DNA from 4 places in the Paeniglutamicibacter sp. GQ140 genome. Region 4 is predicted to be linked to each of the others. Evidence: riboswitches for the same ligand, from Rfam matches in the RefSeq annotation. Region 4 holds a riboswitch; each other region holds the start of a gene.
The links. Region 4 has a riboswitch for S-adenosylmethionine ahead of AC6CHY_RS09355 (hypothetical protein). Riboswitches for the same ligand answer to the same signal wherever they lie in the genome.

Region 1 (4,088 bases), on a different contig from region 4:
AGTCTGGTTCGCTGCGGATTGGAGGTCAAGGAAGCCCGCGCCGAACGGGCCGAAGGCCGCACATCCTTGACCGGATTGAACACCCATTTCGTGCAGCCTTCGGCAACGACTACGACATGGAAACATATGGGCAGCGCCGTCGAAGGGCCAAGGAAACCGGATCCTGACAAAGGCAGGGTGGGCGTGGTCCAGGCGAAGCGGCCGCAGCCAGGACGCACCCGTGCTCGCTGGCTGTCGCCCTCACGCCATCGACGCAAAAATGCGTGGGTTGGACCGCCCAGGGTCTAACCCACGCATTTTTCATGCTGGCTTGGTGACGTTGGCCCCCTCGCCTGCGGAACGGGCGTTTACTGCCCCGCGTTCCCGGGCCCGGCAATGTTGACCATCCAGTCAACCCCGAACTTGTCCGTGAGCATGCCGAACGAGTCTCCCCACGGGGCCTCGGCCAGCTCCTCGCCGATCGTGGCACCCTCGCTGAGCTTCTTCCAATACGCGGTCATTTCGTCCTTGTCGTCGCCGCTGAGCGTGACGGAGATGGCGGTGCCGCCCTTCCACTCCATGGAGGCAGGGGTGTCGGCCGCCATCAGGTTCAGGCCGTTGGGTGCACGCAGGTGACCGTGCATGATCTTGTTGTCATCCTCCGGATTGCCGGTCTTGGCGAAGTCGTAGTCCGCGAAGGGGCGCAAATCCAGTTCACCGCCAAATACCGACTGGTAGAACTCGAGCGCGGGACGCGCCGTATCGCGGAAGCTGATGTAGGGGTTGAGAATCGTGCCCATGGTGTTCTCCATCGTTTGGCGGTGTTCAACAATTAGCAATTGTGCCCGCCGCAACCGGATCCGTGAAGCCTTCGGACCGATAGTTTGCCGTGAATTCGCTGGGGGTCCAACCCGGCGGGAACTGCCGCATCGGGTTCGTGGGCAACAGCCGAGGTCAACACCGCGGACAGGCCCGGGCCGGCGCGGCGCCACGCAGGCAAAACGCCGGCGCGCGGAAATGGCAAACGCGCCGTCGCGAAGGATTCGAATCGGCGGATCGCCACTAAAATGATTCCCATGACTTCACCGTTCTCCGAATCCCGACCCGACCCGGGATCGGCAACTGATCACGAAACCCTTGATCCATTGATCGAGGACGTGGAAAAAGAGTTTTCAATCATGGTCGTCAAGGCGCGCCAGGCCATCCGCAAGCGCGCCGCCGCGATCCATCCTGAACTTCAGCCGCTGGGCTACAAGGTGCTCTCCATCCTGGCGCGCGAGCACGCCCAGCAGCAGATCATCCTTGCCGAGGAACTCCAGGTGGACAAGGCGACCATGAGCCGGATGATCAAATGGCTCGAGGCCAAGGACCTGGTCACCCGCGTTCCGGATCCGCGCGACGGCAGGGCCATGCTGGTCAGCATCACCGAACCCGCGCGTGCGGGCTATCTTGCCTCCAGCGCGGCGTCGCGCCAATTGCTGAGGAACCGGCTCGTTTCCTGGGACCCCGAGGAAATCAAGCGCTTCGCCGACCTGCTCTCCAAGCTCAACGCCAACGACGCCCCGGCACGCGAAAGCTGACTGGCGCGAAACCGTTCCCCGGCCCCGGCCCTCCACCTGGAAGGGTCGGGGCCGACGGCGTCGGCGAGTCTGGGCGCATCCATGTCGCCTGTTCGCCCCCGGGACGACCGCCCGTTCCGAACCCGGCCGATTGCCGGATAGCACGGGCTCCCATGGCGTTTCCCGGCAGTGAAATCGGCCCCGGCACGCGGCGTGGTTTCTTCGCCATGCTGCCTCCAACGCCTTGATCCATTCGCCGCATTGGCCCGAATCGGCAAAAGAACGGGCACTTGTTCGACGAAAGAGCGTTTCATCGTGAAGATTTGTTAAGGCTGCGCTTTGCGCGGGCGCCACGGAATCGGCAACACTCGTAGACAGAATCACGAGCTCCAATCATTCACGGCCCTGGTCGATTGGACCGCAACCCTCTTCGTCATAGCGGGGTGCGCCAGGTGAAGATTCGACGCCACCCAACCGGATCGGCGTAAGTATGGCGTTGTGCAAGGCATGCGCCAACCACGAAAGGATCGAACTTCCATGTCCGAAACCCTGATCGACAGCACCCTTGATGAGATTCGCGCAGAAAAGCTCACCGCGGCAGGCACCGCCTGGGGCGAGCGCATTGCCGCCAACACGGCCAGCGCGGCGCTGACCTTCAAGGCCAGCGGAGTGTCCACCGGTTCGGTGTCCAGCGAAATCACCGCGGGAAAGCACCGCTTCATCGTCGACGAACCGGAGGCACTGGCCGGGGACGACGTGGCGGCCAGCCCGGTGGAATTTGCCCTCGGCGCCCTCATTTCCTGCCAGGTCGTGGTCTACCGCCTGTACGCACACCAGCTGGGTCTCAAGATCGACTCACTGGAAATCAGCGCGGAGGCCGACCTGGATGTCCGCGGTCTCTTCGGCATCGAGGAAACCATCCGCCCGGGCTTCGGCGAGGTGCGCCTGACGGTCAAGATCGATGGCCCGGAGACGCGCGAGCGCTACGAGGAGCTGCAGGCAACCGTCGATGCACGCTGCCCGGTGCTGGACATCTTCAGCAACCCGACCCCTGTCAGCGTCGAGCTGGTTACCGCCGGCTAGCGCCACCATGAACCGATCGTGGGTCGGTGCCGTTCGAGGGGAACGGCACCGACCCACGATTTTTTTGTTTCCCTTGGGGCGCGGGTTCCCGCTATCCCTTGATCGAGGTGATCTCGTTGGGAACTTCCGGCAGGGTCACGCTCCGTGAGACCTTGCCGGTCTTCAGGTCCACGAAGTGCAACTCCTTGGTGGCCGGTTCGGTGACATAGGCGGTACCCCCGGAGACGTGCACAGTCGGGCGCGGCTGCTGCCAATCGATCGGTTCTTCCCATGCGCCGACCACGGCAATGGCCTTCTTTTCCTTCCCGTTCTTCACGTCGTAGACATGCAGCTTGCCGTCGGTTCCCAGCAGCAGCGCGTCCCCTCCGGCACTGCGGGCCAGGGAGCGGAACGAATAGCTGTAGTTGATGTCGATGAGCTTGAGGGTGTTGGTCGCGGTATCCGTCAACGAAAAGGTTTGCGGGCGTTCGAGCTCGGCGTCCTTGTCCTTCTTATAGTCCCCGAGCACCACGGACGAGACCTCGGATCCTGCCTGGTTTCCGATCCGTCCGTAAGCATCAGGCGCCTCGAGCTTGGCGATCTTCTTGTCCTTGATGACCAGGATGCCGTCCTCGCAGCCGACCACCATGGCCTCGTCCTTGGCGACCGCCTCGCCGTGGACGCCGGGGCACTGCCGGGATTCGGCCACGGTGGTTCGCCGGTGCTCGGCATCCGGCGCGGAGAGCAGCTTCACCGCGTTGACGGCCTCGGCATTGCCGTCGGTGACCAGCAGGGTCCCGTCCGCGAGCCGCACGGCCACCCCGTGGTGCGCTTCGGGCAGTGCCACGTCCTCGGTGCGGGGCAGGGCCCTGTTGTCCAGCTGGGTGGATTCGAAGATGTTGATTTTGCCGGTGGCGTCGTCGAAGAGGGCGGTGTGCCCGGCGTGGACCACTGCGTGCCCGGGCTTGGCGGCCGGGAACACCAGCTCGGTCAGCGAGGGATCTGAGGTGTAGTGATGGGCATGTTCACCATGCTTTTCGGACCAGACACCGGAGTCCAGGACCTGGAATCCCCCGGCGGTGGAGACGAGCACCCGGCGGCCATCGCCCGCTGGGTTGACGCGGTTGAAGCCCGCAAGCTTGTGGTTCGAGAGGACTGCGCCGTCACGCGCGTCCGCCACCAGCAGTCCCCCGTCATAGGTGAGCACGAGCCGCGGAGTGGCGGATCCGGCCTCGGCGATCTTCGCGCTCGGGCTCGCCGCCTGAGCTCCCGAGATCGGTGCGGCCTGGCCTGGCGCGCTGGCGGCGCAGCCCGCCAGCAGGGCTCCGGCGGCCATGAGCCCCAGGGCTCCGGCGCCCATGCGCAACCGGCGGGTGGCGTCGGCTTGGCCATGGCGCTTGGTGAGTGATTTTTCGTGTGACATGGGAATCACCGTAAATTAAATGAGAATCATTCACAACAATGACCAAGGCGCGTAACGCTAGCCCT
Region 2 (4,088 bases), on a different contig from region 4:
CGAGTAGATGTCGATGGTCTTGATCGGGGAACCGTTGGACCGGGCCAGCAGGGCGGCGGAACCCGCGGTGGATCCCACGTCGATTGCCCCCGCGCGAAGCGCTTCGTTGGCCTTGTTCGAACCGGCCGACTGCACCCAGTTGACGGTGACGCCCTGTTCCTTCAGCGAGGCTTCCAGCCATCCCTTTTCCTTGAGCACCAGGGACAACGGGTTGTAGGTGGCGAAGTCGATGTTGAGGGTCGTGGCTTCCGCAGCGCCCGAGCCCTCGCCGGCGCAACCGGTCAGCAACGCGGTGGCGGCAACCAGCGCGGAGGTGGCAATGAGAGTGCGGCGTGAGAAAAGGTTTCGGTTCATGGGTGAATTCCTTGAATGGGTGAACGCACGACAAGAAGGACGCTCGTTCAGAAGATGCGAGTGGTGTGAAGTGACGGTGCTTGGGTGCCGGTTTAGTGGCGGTGTGCGTCAACGCCGAGCGATGCAAGAAGTGAGCTGCGCATTCGGCCGAGGCTTTCATCGTTGCGGTTTCGCGGACGTGACCCCGGGACCGTGAGGAGCTGGGTGACGGTTGCGGCTGTTGCGCCGTCCGGGCGTCCCAATACGACGATGCGGTCGGCTAACTGCAGTGCCTCGTCAACGTCGTGGGTGACCAGCAAGACCGTGGTCGGGTACGCGCTGTGGATGTCCAGCAGGAGATCCTGCATCTTCAAGCGGGTCAATGCATCCAGGGCGCCGAACGGTTCGTCCAGGAGCAGGACGCCGGGGCGTCGGGCCAGGGCCCGGGCGAGCGAGACGCGCTGGGCCATGCCGCCGGAGATTTCCCTCGGGCGCAAATCGCTGTAGGCATCGAGTTCCACGAGTTCGAGCAGCTCTGCGATGCGTGCCGCACCGGTGGTGCGGTCGGTGCCCGCCGGAAGGCCCAAGGAAACGTTGTTGGTCACGGATTTCCATGGCAGCAGGCGTGGCTCCTGGAACGCCACCGCACAGCGGGTGTCCAGTCCGTTGACAGCGGTGCCGTCGATCAGGACCTGCCCGGCGGATGGCTGGTCCAGCCCGGACACGGATCGGAGCAATGTGGACTTGCCGCAGCCGCTTGGGCCGAGGATTGCCACGACTTCTCCCGGGGTGACCTCGAGGTCGACATCGTGCAGCACCTCGCGACCGCCGAAGCTGCGGCCAACGCCCTGGAATGTCACGCGAAGCGCGTTGCTGGAAACACTTGTCGGTGCGACAAACGTCGGGTGGTCAAGCGTGGAAGTCATGATCTCTCCATCGGACTGGCGGTAGCACCGGCCTCGACGAGGTGGTTGCTGCGGCGTCATAGAGCCAGATCTCTCGGCCGCTCGGGATGGGTTATGACCACCATCAAAGTCGATGCGGCGTCACAGGAGCAAGCCCGCCGTAATGTGACCGAATGTTCGACGGGGTGGAATTTAATGACCATGCGTCGAATTATCTACGGAAATCTACGGGACTTTCGATCATTCAACTTGTGGTGCTTTGGAGGTTTCGGGCAATCGGATCCGGTCCGGGGATCGTCCGTGTGGACCCCGGGATCTCGCGCACATGCTTGCCAAGGGTCGTGTGGGTCATTTGGTTCCGCGGCCTCCAACCGTGCGCCCACCGTCGTCGAACGAATGGCTGGTGGAATGCCGGTGCGCCGGTGCTTCGCCCCTGCCCCGGCGGGCAGCGAATCCCGTTTTGCCCTGTGACGCAACCGTCAATTGTGACGAAGCGGGTTGTCACCGCTTCGCCGAGGCGTGTAGAAATATGACCAACAACCATCCAGAGCGGCCGAGAGATCTGGCTCCATGACGCCGCAGCAACCCCTCCCCTTAATTGGGCGGTAGGTGCTCACGCCAGAACCGATGGAGAGAATTCATGGCTGTCGATTCCTTTGCACATGCACACGCTGTCGAAGCGGACCCCAACATCTTTGGTGCCGTCAACCTCGACGCATTTACCGGCGACACCCCGGCCCGGCACCTGCTCAAGCTCACTCCGGGCGTTCCCCGTAATGGGCACTATGACGAGTTGGCCGCGATCTTCCGCCCGGTCTTCGCCAGGATCGCCTCCGGGGCCAGTGAGCGCGACGCCAACCGGACCCTGCCCTTCGAACCGGTTGGCTGGCTGAACCGGGTGCGGTTCGGGGCGCTGCGCATCCCCGTCGCCGAGGGCGGCTACGGTGCCAGCGTGTCCGACTTGTTCCGCCTGCTCATCGAACTGGCAGAAGCCGATTCCCAGGTGGCACATCTGTGGCGCTCGCACATCGGCTTCGTCGAATCCGTGTTGCAGCTGGAAGACGATGCCTTGCGCCACCGCTGGGTCGAGCGCATCGTTGCCGGGCAAATTATCGGCAACGCCTACACCGAGCGCGGCGGAAACCGGCTGGGCACCCTGAACACGACCATTGCCAAGCAGGGCGAGCGCTGGATCCTCAATGGCGAAAAATACTATTGCACCGGCACGATCTACGCGGACTGGGTGGCAGTCGCCGTGGCGCACCCCGCCCGTGCCGGCAGGCAGATCGCCGTGGTTTCCACGCAGCATTCCGGCGTCAAGATCCTTGACGACTGGGACGGATTCGGGCAGCAGCTCACCGGCACCGGCTCAACCACGTTCGAGAATGTCCCGGTGGACACGATCCTTCCCGACGAGCAGCAGGTCAACGACCCGGAATCCGCCATCTTCCAATTGGTGCTACTCGGGGTCCAGGCGGGAATCACGCGCGCCGTGCTCAACGACATGCGCTCCTCGGTCCAGGCCCGCACCCGAAGCTTCAGCACCGGGACCGGTGTTCCGGTGCGCGAAGAACCCCAGGTACTGCAATTGGTCGGCGAGGTCTCCGGCACCGCATTCGCGGTCGACTCCATCGTCCTGGCCGCCGTGGCGGAGATCGAGGTCGCGCTGGCCGATGTATCGCTCAGCCCGGCCGAGCGGTTCGCGGTGTGTGAACTCGCCGCGGACAGGGCCCAGGCGGTCGTCCAGCCGCTGGTGCTCTCCGCGGCGACCAAGCTCTTTGACGGACTGGGTGCCTCGGCAACCGCCAAGGGATGCAACCTGGACCGGCACTGGCGCAACGCGCGCACCGTTGCCACCCACAACCCCGCGATCTACAAGTCTCGCATCATCGGCGACTACGAGGTCAACGGCACGGCGCCCCAGCAGCTCAACGCCATCGGCGACGTGGGTGCCACCCAGGGAACCGGCATCCCGTAGAACAACACGAGCCCCACATCAACTTGATCCGCACAACACCGGATCCGCAACTCCCAACACCTCGCGAAGGATAAACATGAGCACGACTCCCGCCCCACGCCAGATCCGCTTCAACGCCTTCGACATGAACTGCGTCGGACACCAGTCCCCGGGACTGTGGAAGCACCCCAAGGACCAGTCCGCCAGCTACAAGGACCTATCCTACTGGACCAACCTGGCCAAGACCCTGGAAAAGGGCAAGTTCGACGGCATCTTCATCGCCGACGTGCTGGGCACCTACGACGTCTTCGGCGGCTCCAACGAGGTGCCGCTGCGCACCGGCGCCCAGGTCCCGGTCAACGACCCGCTCATGCTTGTCTCCGCGATGGCCGCCGTGACCGAGAACCTCGGCTTCGGCGTCACCGCCAGCACCTCCTACGAACACCCGTACCCTTTCTCCCGCCGCCTGGCGACCCTTGACCACCTGACCAAGGGCCGCATCGGCTGGAACGTCGTGACCGGCTACCTGCCCTCCGCCGCCCGGAACATGGGCCAGGAAGACCAGCTTGAGCACGACGAGCGCTACAACCACGCCGACGAATACCTCGAGGTCGTGTACAAGCTGCTCGAGGGTTCCTGGGAAGAAGACGCCGTGGTTCGCGACGCCGAGCGCGGTGTCTTCACCGACCCGGCCAAGGTCCACGAGATCAACCATGAGGGCAAGTACTTCAAGGTCCCGGGCATCGCCATCACCGAGCCCAGCCCGCAGCGCACCCCGGTGATCTTCCAGGCCGGAACCTCCTCGCGCGGCATGCAGTTCGCCGCGGCAAATGCCGAGGCAGTCTTCGTCACTTGCCCCACCAAGGACATGCTCAAGGCCACGGTCACCAAGA
Region 3 (4,088 bases), on a different contig from region 4:
TCGCCCTGGGTGCACGAAAACATCGGACCCGGCACGGTGCTCGAGATGCTCGGGCCCGTCGGCGCCTTTCACCTGCCCGACGCCGACCGGCGGGCACGCTACCTCCTGCTGGCCGCGGGAGCCGGAATCACCCCCATCATGTCCATGCTGCGGACCATCCACTCACTGCCCGGACAGGCCGACGTGGTGGTGCTGTACCACGGGGCCGAACCCGGGGGCTTCGCCTTCCACCAGGAATTGGGCTACATCGCCACCGTGGACTCCCGCGTCGCCGTCCACTTCTCCCTGGGCGACCGCCAGGTACCCGAGGACTGGGAAGGCCTCACCGGACGGCTGTCCACCGCGATGCTCGACGAGGTGGCGCCCGACGCCAACGGACGCCAGGTCTACGCCTGCGGCCCCGAGGGCTACCTGAACAACGTGTCCGAACTGCTCGCCGCGGTCGGCGTCGACGACACCTCCATCCACATGGAATTCTTCTCCGGAGACCGCCAGACCATCCTGGAATACGAGGCCGAAGTCGCCCTGGCCGGAGAGATCGCCGAAGAAATCGCCGAGGAAATCGCCGATTCCGCGGAGGACTACTACGAAAGCCAGCCCAGCGCGCTCGGTCTCTACGAACCGGCCTACGACGACGAGGGAACCCTGGAGGCCACTGGAATGCCGCTCGAGGCGGCCAACCCCGACTTTGCCGCACCAGAACCCGTCGATTCCGAGGTTCCGGCCACCGAGGCAGAGCCCGAGGAAACAGCGGACCCCTCCGCCCCCGACGCCTCTTCGTTCGACACCGTCGGCACCGGAAGCCTCACCCTGTCCTTTGTTCGCACGGGCATCAATGTCCTGATCAATCCCGAGGAAAAGATCCTCGGCGCGGCCAAACGGGCGGGTGTCAGGATCGGCGCGAACTGCCAGGAAGGCATGTGCGGCTCCTGCAAGATCGTCAAGCTCTCCGGGGACGTCGAGATGAACCACCAGGGCGGGATCCGGGCACGGGAAATCGAGGCCGGAAAGTTCCTGCCGTGCTGCTCGACCGCGCGGACGGACCTGGTGATCGACGCCTAGCCGGGGGGCCGGGCAGGCTCAGCGCGCGATCGCCGGCGCCAGTTCCCGCACGAGTTCCGCCAGCCGCGTCGGATCGATGTGGACCACTTCCCCGTTTTCCACCTTGGTGCCCAACGGTTCGCCGGGGAGCGCGTCGCGCACGATCCGCATCGTGGCGCCGTGGCTGACAACCAGGATGCGGCGCCCGGGATTCGCCTCGAGAAGCCGCTGCAGGGCCGGCACCGCACGGTGCAGCACGTCCTGCCTGTCCTCGGTCCGCTCCGCCAGCAGCCTGGCCTCCGCGTCGGGAATCTCGGCCATGATCCGGCCCTCGAGCGGGCCAAAGCCGCGCTCGATCACCTCGGGCACCGGGTCGCCGGTTTCGGCCTGAAGCTCCTCGGCGATCAACTGCGCGGTCCGGGCGGCACGGGAAAGCGGCGAGCCGAGCACCAGGTCCCAGCCCTGGCCCCGAAGTTTCCGTCCAACCCCGCGCGCCTGTTCGCGGCCCGTCCCGTTGAGTTCGATGTCGGTGCGCCCCTGCAGGCGCCCGGCGAGGTTCCAGTCGGTTTGCCCGTGTCGTACCAGTGCCAGCGCGGTGTCCATGGCTCGAGCATAGGCGCTGCGCGGCGGCGGCCGGGAATCGCGCGGGCTGTGCCTCGCGCAACGTAAGGACTCAAACTTGGGTCACAATCGGACATATTGAGAGACTGTTACAACCATCCCGAGCGGCCGAGAGATCTGGTTTGATGACGCCGCAGCAACCTGCCACAGCCGGTGGTTACGGTGCTACCGCCAGAAACGATGGAGCTGCTTTCCGCCCGAACCCGGACGGGTAAGCGACATTGATCCCGGGATTCCTGCCGCGATGGCCCCACGCATGCGCGGGGCCGAAGAACCAGTCGACAAGGAGTCGCAAGCCACCATGGCCGAACACCAATTTGGATTCCGCACGCGTGCGCTGCACGCCGGCGGCACCCCCGACGCCGAGCACGGCTCGCGCGCCGTTCCGATCTACCAGACCACCTCGTTTGTCTTCAAAGATTCCGACGACGCAGCCAACCTCTTTGCGCTGCAGAAGTACGGCAACATCTACTCGCGCATCGGCAACCCCACGGTGGCCGCATTCGAGGAGCGCATTGCGTCCCTCGAGGGCGGCATCGGCGCGGTGGCCACCGGCTCGGGCATGGCCGCCGAGTTCATCACCTTCGCCGCGCTGGCCGGGGCCGGGGACCACATCGTGGCCTCCTCCAAGCTCTACGGCGGCACCATCACGCAGCTGGACGTGACCCTGCGCCGCTTCGGGGTCTCGACGACATTCATCGACTCCACGGATCCGGCCGAGTTCGCCGCCGCCATCCAGGAGAACACCAAGGCCGTGTACACCGAGGTCGTGGCCAACCCCTCGGGCGACATCGCCGACCTCAAGGGCCTGGCCGAGGTCGCCCACGCCGCGGGCCTCCCGCTGGTGGTCGACTCGACGCTGACTCCCCCGTACCTCCTGCGCCCCATCGAACACGGCGCCGACATCGTGATCCACTCCGCCACCAAGTTCCTCGGCGGACACGGCACCACCCTGGGCGGGGTCGTCGTGGAGGCCGGCACGTTCAACTGGGGCAACGGCAAGTTCCCCGCGATGACCGAGCCGGTGGCCTCCTACGGCAACGTCTCCTGGTGGGACAACTTCGGCGAGTACGGCTTCCTGACCAAGCTGCGTTCCGAGCAGCTGCGCGACATCGGCCCGGCGCTCCCGGCCCAGTCGGCCTTCCAGCTGCTGCAGGGAGTCGAGACCCTGCCCCAGCGCATGGACTCGCACCTTTCCAATGCCAAGGCCGTGGCCGAATGGCTCGAGGCCGATGAGCGCATCAGCTACGTGAACTATGCCGGGCTGCCCTCGCACCCGCACCATGAGCGCGCCAAGGAGCTGCTGCCCCTGGGCGTCGGCTCGGTGTTCAGCTTTGGCGTCAAGGGCGGCCGCGCCGCCGGCACCGCCTTCATCGAGGCGCTGCAGCTGGCCAGCCACCTGGCCAACATCGGCGACGTGCGCACCCTGGTGCTGCACCCCGCTTCCACCACCCACCAGCAGCTCTCCGCCGAGCAGCTGGTTGCCGCCGGCGTGCCGGAGGACCTGATCCGCTTCTCGGTGGGCCTGGAGGACCTCGAGGACATCCTCTGGGACCTGGACCAGGCGCTGACCGCCTCGCAGCAGGTGGCAGATGCCCCCGCCGGGGAAAGCTACGACGGGGCGGCCTGCTCCATCGACGCCGCCCGCGCGGCCGCCGTGACGGGAGCCAAGTAATGAGCAACGCAGTCCAGATCCGCACCTGGGAAGGCCCGAACGCGGCCGAACGCCTCGAGATCCTGCGCAACACCAAGTCGATCGCGATCGTGGGCGCCTCCAACAAGCCCTCGCGCGCCAGCTACTTCGTGGCGACCTACCTGCTGTCCTCCTCCAAGTACAAGGTCTACTTCGTGAACCCGGTGCTCGATGAGATCCTGGGCCAGCCGGTCTACAAGTCGCTGGCGGACCTGCCGGAGACCCCGGACCTGGTGGAGGTCTTCCGCAAGCACGACGACCTGCCCGGTGTCCTGGACGAGTCGATCGCCGTCGGCGCCAAGACCCTGTGGCTGCAGCTGGGTTCCTGGCACGAGGAGGTCGCGGCCAAGGCCGAGGCCAACGGCCTGAACGTGGTGATGGACCGCTGCGTGAAGATCGAGCACGCCCGCTTCCACGGCGGGCTGCGCCTGGCCGGCTTCAACACCGGCGTCATTTCCTCCAAGCGCCAGCTGCTCGCCTAGCAGGACCGGCGGCGCAAGAACAAGGGTCCGTTCCCGAAACCAAGTGGTTTCGGGAACGGACCCTTCGTCGTCGGCGGGAACCCGCGGGATCTCCCGCCCGGTCTCCGGTGCCGGCCCGACGCTCAGCGGCGGGCCATGGCTGTCTTTACCACTCGGTGTCGTCGTCGTCGGCCTCGGAGATCCCAAGGTCCGGCTGCTGGTTCGAATCGAACTCGGCCCAGGCCTCGGCAAACCCGAGGATGTCCTCGAGC
Region 4 (4,088 bases):
TGACCATGCTTTTCACCGCCTTCAGTTATGCCCAGATGTCCCGGGCCGTGCCCCAAGCCGGATCCGCCTACGCCTACACCCAGCAGGCCTTCGGCGGAACTGTCGGCTTTGCCACCGGCTGGACCCTGATGCTCGACTACTTGTTCATCCCGATGATCAATTTCCTGCTCATCGGGATCTACCTCAACACGCAATTCCCCGCGGTTCCCGCCTGGGCGTTCTCGCTGGTGTCCCTCGTGCTGGTGCTGGGCCTGAACATCATCGGCATCAAGTTCATCGGCCGGCTCAGCGCCACGGTGGTCGCCTCCTCGGTGCTCATGATCGGCGTCTTCGTGGCCCTGGTGCTCAACCAGGTCCTCAACGCCGATGCCCCAAGCCTGTTGGCACCGTTCTCCTTTGGCGCCGACGGCCTGGGCCCAATCTTCTCCGGCGCTGCCATCCTCTCGCTCTCGTTCCTGGGATTCGATGCTATTTCGACCTTGTCGGAGGATGCGAGGAATCCCGGCAAGACGATTCCCGCCGCGATCGTGCTCACCACCTTGGCCGGCGGTCTGATCTTCATCGTCGTTGGCTGGGCCGGGGCATTGATCCACCCGGACCACACCACCTTCGCCGACCCGGATGCCGCGGGCGTCGAGCTCATGGCAGGGGTCGGCGGTTCGGTGCTCACCGCGATTTTCGTGGCGGTCTACGTGGTGGGGTCATTTGGTTCGGCCATGGCCTCGCAGGCCAGCGTGACCCGAATCCTGTACTCCATGGGCCGCGACGGATTGCTGCCGCGCCGCATGGGCATGCTCAACCGCCGTTTTTCCACCCCCGTCTATGCCACCCTCGTAGTCTCCGCGGTGTCGCTGACCTACCTCTTCGTCAGCTTGGAGACTGCGGCCTCGGTGGTCAGCTTCGGGGCCCTGGTTGCGTTCTCCATGGTGAACCTTTCGGTCATCAAGACCTTCTTCATGGATGCGAAGTCGCGCGGTGCCCGCTCGGTGTTGCTCTACCTGCTCATGCCCCTGGTGGGATTCGCGCTGACCATTTGGTTGTGGACCTCGCTTTCCGGCGTCAGCCTCGTGGTGGGACTGATGTGGTTCGCGGCAGGAATAGGCTTTTTGGCCATCCGCACCAAGGGCTTCCGCACCACCCCGCCGAAGCTTTCCTTCGAGGACTGACGCCGACCCGGAAATGCCGCCCCACGAAGTTCCGGCATCGTGCGGGCGGCACCGCCGTTTGCGGGGCGGGACCTTCTAGTCCAGGTGCCGGTCCTGCCAACTGCGCATGGTCCAGCGGGATTTGGCTGCCGCATCCAGCGTCACCACGCCGGTGTTGGCCAGGGGCGTCGGACGCAGCAAGCCGGGGTCGAAGTTGGTGCTCCTGGACGCAAGCCAGGTCACCAGCATGGCTGCGTGGCTGACCACCACGAGCTTCCCGGTCCCCGCGGCGCGGGCCTGCTCGATGACCACGTTGAAGCGCTCCAGCGCGGTGTGTGCATCTTCGCCGCCTGCAACCTTGGCTGCCAGGTCGCCGGAGAGCCAGCGGAAAAAAACGTCGCGGTAGGCCAGCTGGGCCTCGGGGTCGTTGCGCATTTCCAGTTCCCCGGCGGAGATCTCGCTCAATCCCGCATGCTCGGCCATGATCAGGCCGCGCGACTCGGCCAGGGGCGTGGCAGTCATCTTGGCGCGCAGCAACGGCGAGGAGAAAACCGCGTCGACATCCTCAGCACCGAGCCGCTTCACGAGTTCCCGAACCTGGGCCAGGCCCGTCTCATCCAGCGGGGCGCCGGGGGCCGCGGTGTCCAGGGCCTGTGCCACGTTCGAGGCGGTCTGCCCGTGGCGGATCAAGATGAGTCTCATTCATTCACTCTAAATCGTCGCCGGTGATTTGGTACGATGAATCCAGCTTCACGAGATGCACGCCAGACTTGGGCTCCGACCCGGCGCGCGCACCAACCCCATGCTTCACGGGTGGTTCGGATGACGAAGCGGTCCTGGCAGCAGCCGCTGCCCTGGGGACAAGAGCACACGAAAGGCGCCGCCCCTTGCGCAATCAGTCACGTTCCACCGACACCTGTACCTCGTTCCACTCCGGGCACCGCACCAACCCCCGCGCCATCAGGAGCCTCATGTCCCGCCCCACGCTGTGGGCCCCCGCGGACGTCGAGGTCGCGATGTCGATGGCCCACGGACTGACGCTGCACGTCTTTGCCGGCGGGACGCACCACCAGGTGTTCGCCCACGACCTGCCGGAGATTTCCCACCTGCTGCGCGTTGCGCCGCAGCCGGCCCCCGGTCTGTCGCTGGGGCGGGTCAATTTCCACAACAGCGCGATCGCGCTTCCCGCGGACCCGCGGCACAGCGCCGGGTTGCGCTACTTCTCGTTCAGCACCGAACCGCTGTCGGCCTGCAACTTCGAGCGCGACGAGGCACTGGCCCGGGACTTCGAGTCCCTCACGGCCGACCTGCAGCTGTCCTAGCGAAAGATCGGATCGGCGGCGTAGCGCGCCAGCGCTTCCTTGTTGCCCGGGCTCAGGCGCAACAGGCGCTGTTCGTCGACGGAAAAGAATGCCAGGGTCGTGGCGGCGCGCACGCACACCCCGCCGTCCACGGGATCGTGGAACTCGTAGCTGATGTCGAAGCTCGCGCCCTTGATGGTGCTGATCCACAAATCCACGTGGGCCGGGACGTTGCGGTAGTCCAGCGGCTTGAGGTAGCGGACCCGGTGCTCGACGACCAGGATCTGCGTGTTCTCCGGGACCGTCGAGAACAGGTCGACCTGGGGCATGATGCCGGGCTTTCCGGTGCCGCCGGGCACCCCGAACCCGGCAATGCGTGCCTCTTCCATCATGCGAACCAGGTTCACGTTGTTGATGTGGCCGTACGCGTCCATGTCCCCCCAGCGCATGGGGACCTCGACGCGGATCTTCTGTTCGGGCATTCAGTCGATCCTTGCCTGGTCATCGGGGCAGATGATGCCCAGCGCCTCCAGCTTCTGGGCAATGCGCGCCCCGTCCGGCTCGTAGACCCATGGCACCCCGGGTGTGGAGTTCAGGATCCCCTGGCTGCGCCCGCCGGCCAGCACCGCCTCGGAGGGCGTCAGCTGGCGGATGACGATGGCTTCGACATGGTGCGGGTAGCGCCTGGCGAATTCGGCGTAGAGGTACGGATCGTGCTGTCCGTCGTCGCCGATCAGCAGCCACTTCATGTTCGGGAACTCGGCGGCGAGGCGCCGCAACTGGTCGGCCTTGTGCTGCATGCCCGAGCGGAACCAGCTGCGCTCGGTCGCGCCCCAGTCGGTGAGCAGCAGGGGGCCCTGCGGGTAGAGGTTGCGCGAGAGGAAGCGGGTGAGGGTCTGGGCCACGTTCCAGGCCCCGGTGGAGAGGTAGAAGGTGGGGGCGCCGGGCTTGTCGCGCATCAGCCGCTCCATCATCACCGGCATCCCCGGGGTGGCCAGGCGGGCGTGCTCGGAGAGCACGAAGGAGTTCCAGGCCGCCAGCAGCGGGCGCGGCAGCGCGGTGACCACGACCGTGTCGTCCACATCCGAGAGCACCCCGAATTCCTGCGCCCCGTCAACGACCATGATCGGCGCGGTGACGGCGGCCCCGCCCTCGGTATGCAGGCTGATCTCGTTCCACCCCGGTTCCAGCGAGGCGGCCACCCGGACATCGAGCACTCCCCCGCGGTCGGCCTGGACCGCGAAGCGCTCGCCGTTGATGTGCACCTCGACCTCGCCGTGCGGCACGATCGGGGCCATGAAGTTGCGCCAGCCGCGCACCCCGTCGGCGATGACCTTCGCCAGGTGGCGCCCGGCATCGAAGGCACCGGGCTTTGCCAACACCACGCGGGCGAAGATGCGCACCCAGCCGTTCTCCGGATCCGACAAGCCGTAGCCGGTGTAGGGCAGGACCGTGGGAACCATGCCACGTTCGCGGGCGCGCTCCGCGCGAAGCTCGTAAAGGCGATCCTCGAAGCGTGCTGCAATATGCCGGGCACGTTCGGATCCTGTTTCCTTGACCATGATGTCCAGTCTTTCATGAGCCGGGGGCATGCGGTGGATCGAAAGGATGACTCGCCGCCACTGCGTGAAAAAGACCAGGC

Region 1: linked by a shared signal. The riboswitch ahead of AC6CHY_RS00865 (OsmC family protein) and the one ahead of AC6CHY_RS09355 (hypothetical protein) in region 4 are both predicted to bind S-adenosylmethionine.
Region 2: linked by a shared signal. The riboswitch ahead of AC6CHY_RS10290 (acyl-CoA dehydrogenase family protein) and the one ahead of AC6CHY_RS09355 (hypothetical protein) in region 4 are both predicted to bind S-adenosylmethionine.
Region 3: linked by a shared signal. The riboswitch ahead of AC6CHY_RS10215 (O-acetylhomoserine aminocarboxypropyltransferase/cysteine synthase family protein) and the one ahead of AC6CHY_RS09355 (hypothetical protein) in region 4 are both predicted to bind S-adenosylmethionine.

The regions. Positions count from the first base shown of each region.
Region 1 covers NZ_JCAXDW010000001.1:187,149-191,236, forward strand. The annotation lists gene AC6CHY_RS00855 (VOC family protein) at 348-779, opposite strand; gene AC6CHY_RS00860 (MarR family winged helix-turn-helix transcriptional regulator) at 1,056-1,559, shown strand; SAM riboswitch class IV at 1,917-2,035, shown strand; gene AC6CHY_RS00865 (OsmC family protein) at 2,076-2,621, shown strand; gene aztD (zinc metallochaperone AztD) at 2,713-4,023, opposite strand.
Region 2 covers NZ_JCAXDW010000006.1:51,518-55,605, forward strand. The annotation lists gene AC6CHY_RS10280 (aliphatic sulfonate ABC transporter substrate-binding protein) at 1-354, opposite strand, end outside; gene AC6CHY_RS10285 (ABC transporter ATP-binding protein) at 447-1,259, opposite strand; SAM riboswitch class I at 1,264-1,352, opposite strand; SAM riboswitch class I at 1,776-1,872, shown strand; gene AC6CHY_RS10290 (acyl-CoA dehydrogenase family protein) at 1,879-3,216, shown strand; gene AC6CHY_RS10295 (LLM class flavin-dependent oxidoreductase) at 3,293-4,088, shown strand, end outside.
Region 3 covers NZ_JCAXDW010000006.1:33,792-37,879, reverse strand. The annotation lists gene AC6CHY_RS10225 (ferredoxin reductase) at 1-1,062, shown strand, start outside; gene AC6CHY_RS10220 (histidine phosphatase family protein) at 1,081-1,644, opposite strand; SAM riboswitch class I at 1,755-1,849, shown strand; gene AC6CHY_RS10215 (O-acetylhomoserine aminocarboxypropyltransferase/cysteine synthase family protein) at 1,964-3,337, shown strand; gene AC6CHY_RS10210 (CoA-binding protein) at 3,337-3,837, shown strand; gene AC6CHY_RS10205 (hypothetical protein) at 3,983-4,088, opposite strand, start outside.
Region 4 covers NZ_JCAXDW010000005.1:198,506-202,593, forward strand. The annotation lists gene AC6CHY_RS09345 (APC family permease) at 1-1,166, shown strand, start outside; gene AC6CHY_RS09350 (histidine phosphatase family protein) at 1,242-1,847, opposite strand; SAM riboswitch class IV at 1,894-2,018, shown strand; gene AC6CHY_RS09355 (hypothetical protein) at 2,033-2,467, shown strand; gene AC6CHY_RS09360 (acyl-CoA thioesterase) at 2,464-2,928, opposite strand; gene AC6CHY_RS09365 (App1 family protein phosphatidate phosphatase) at 2,929-4,008, opposite strand.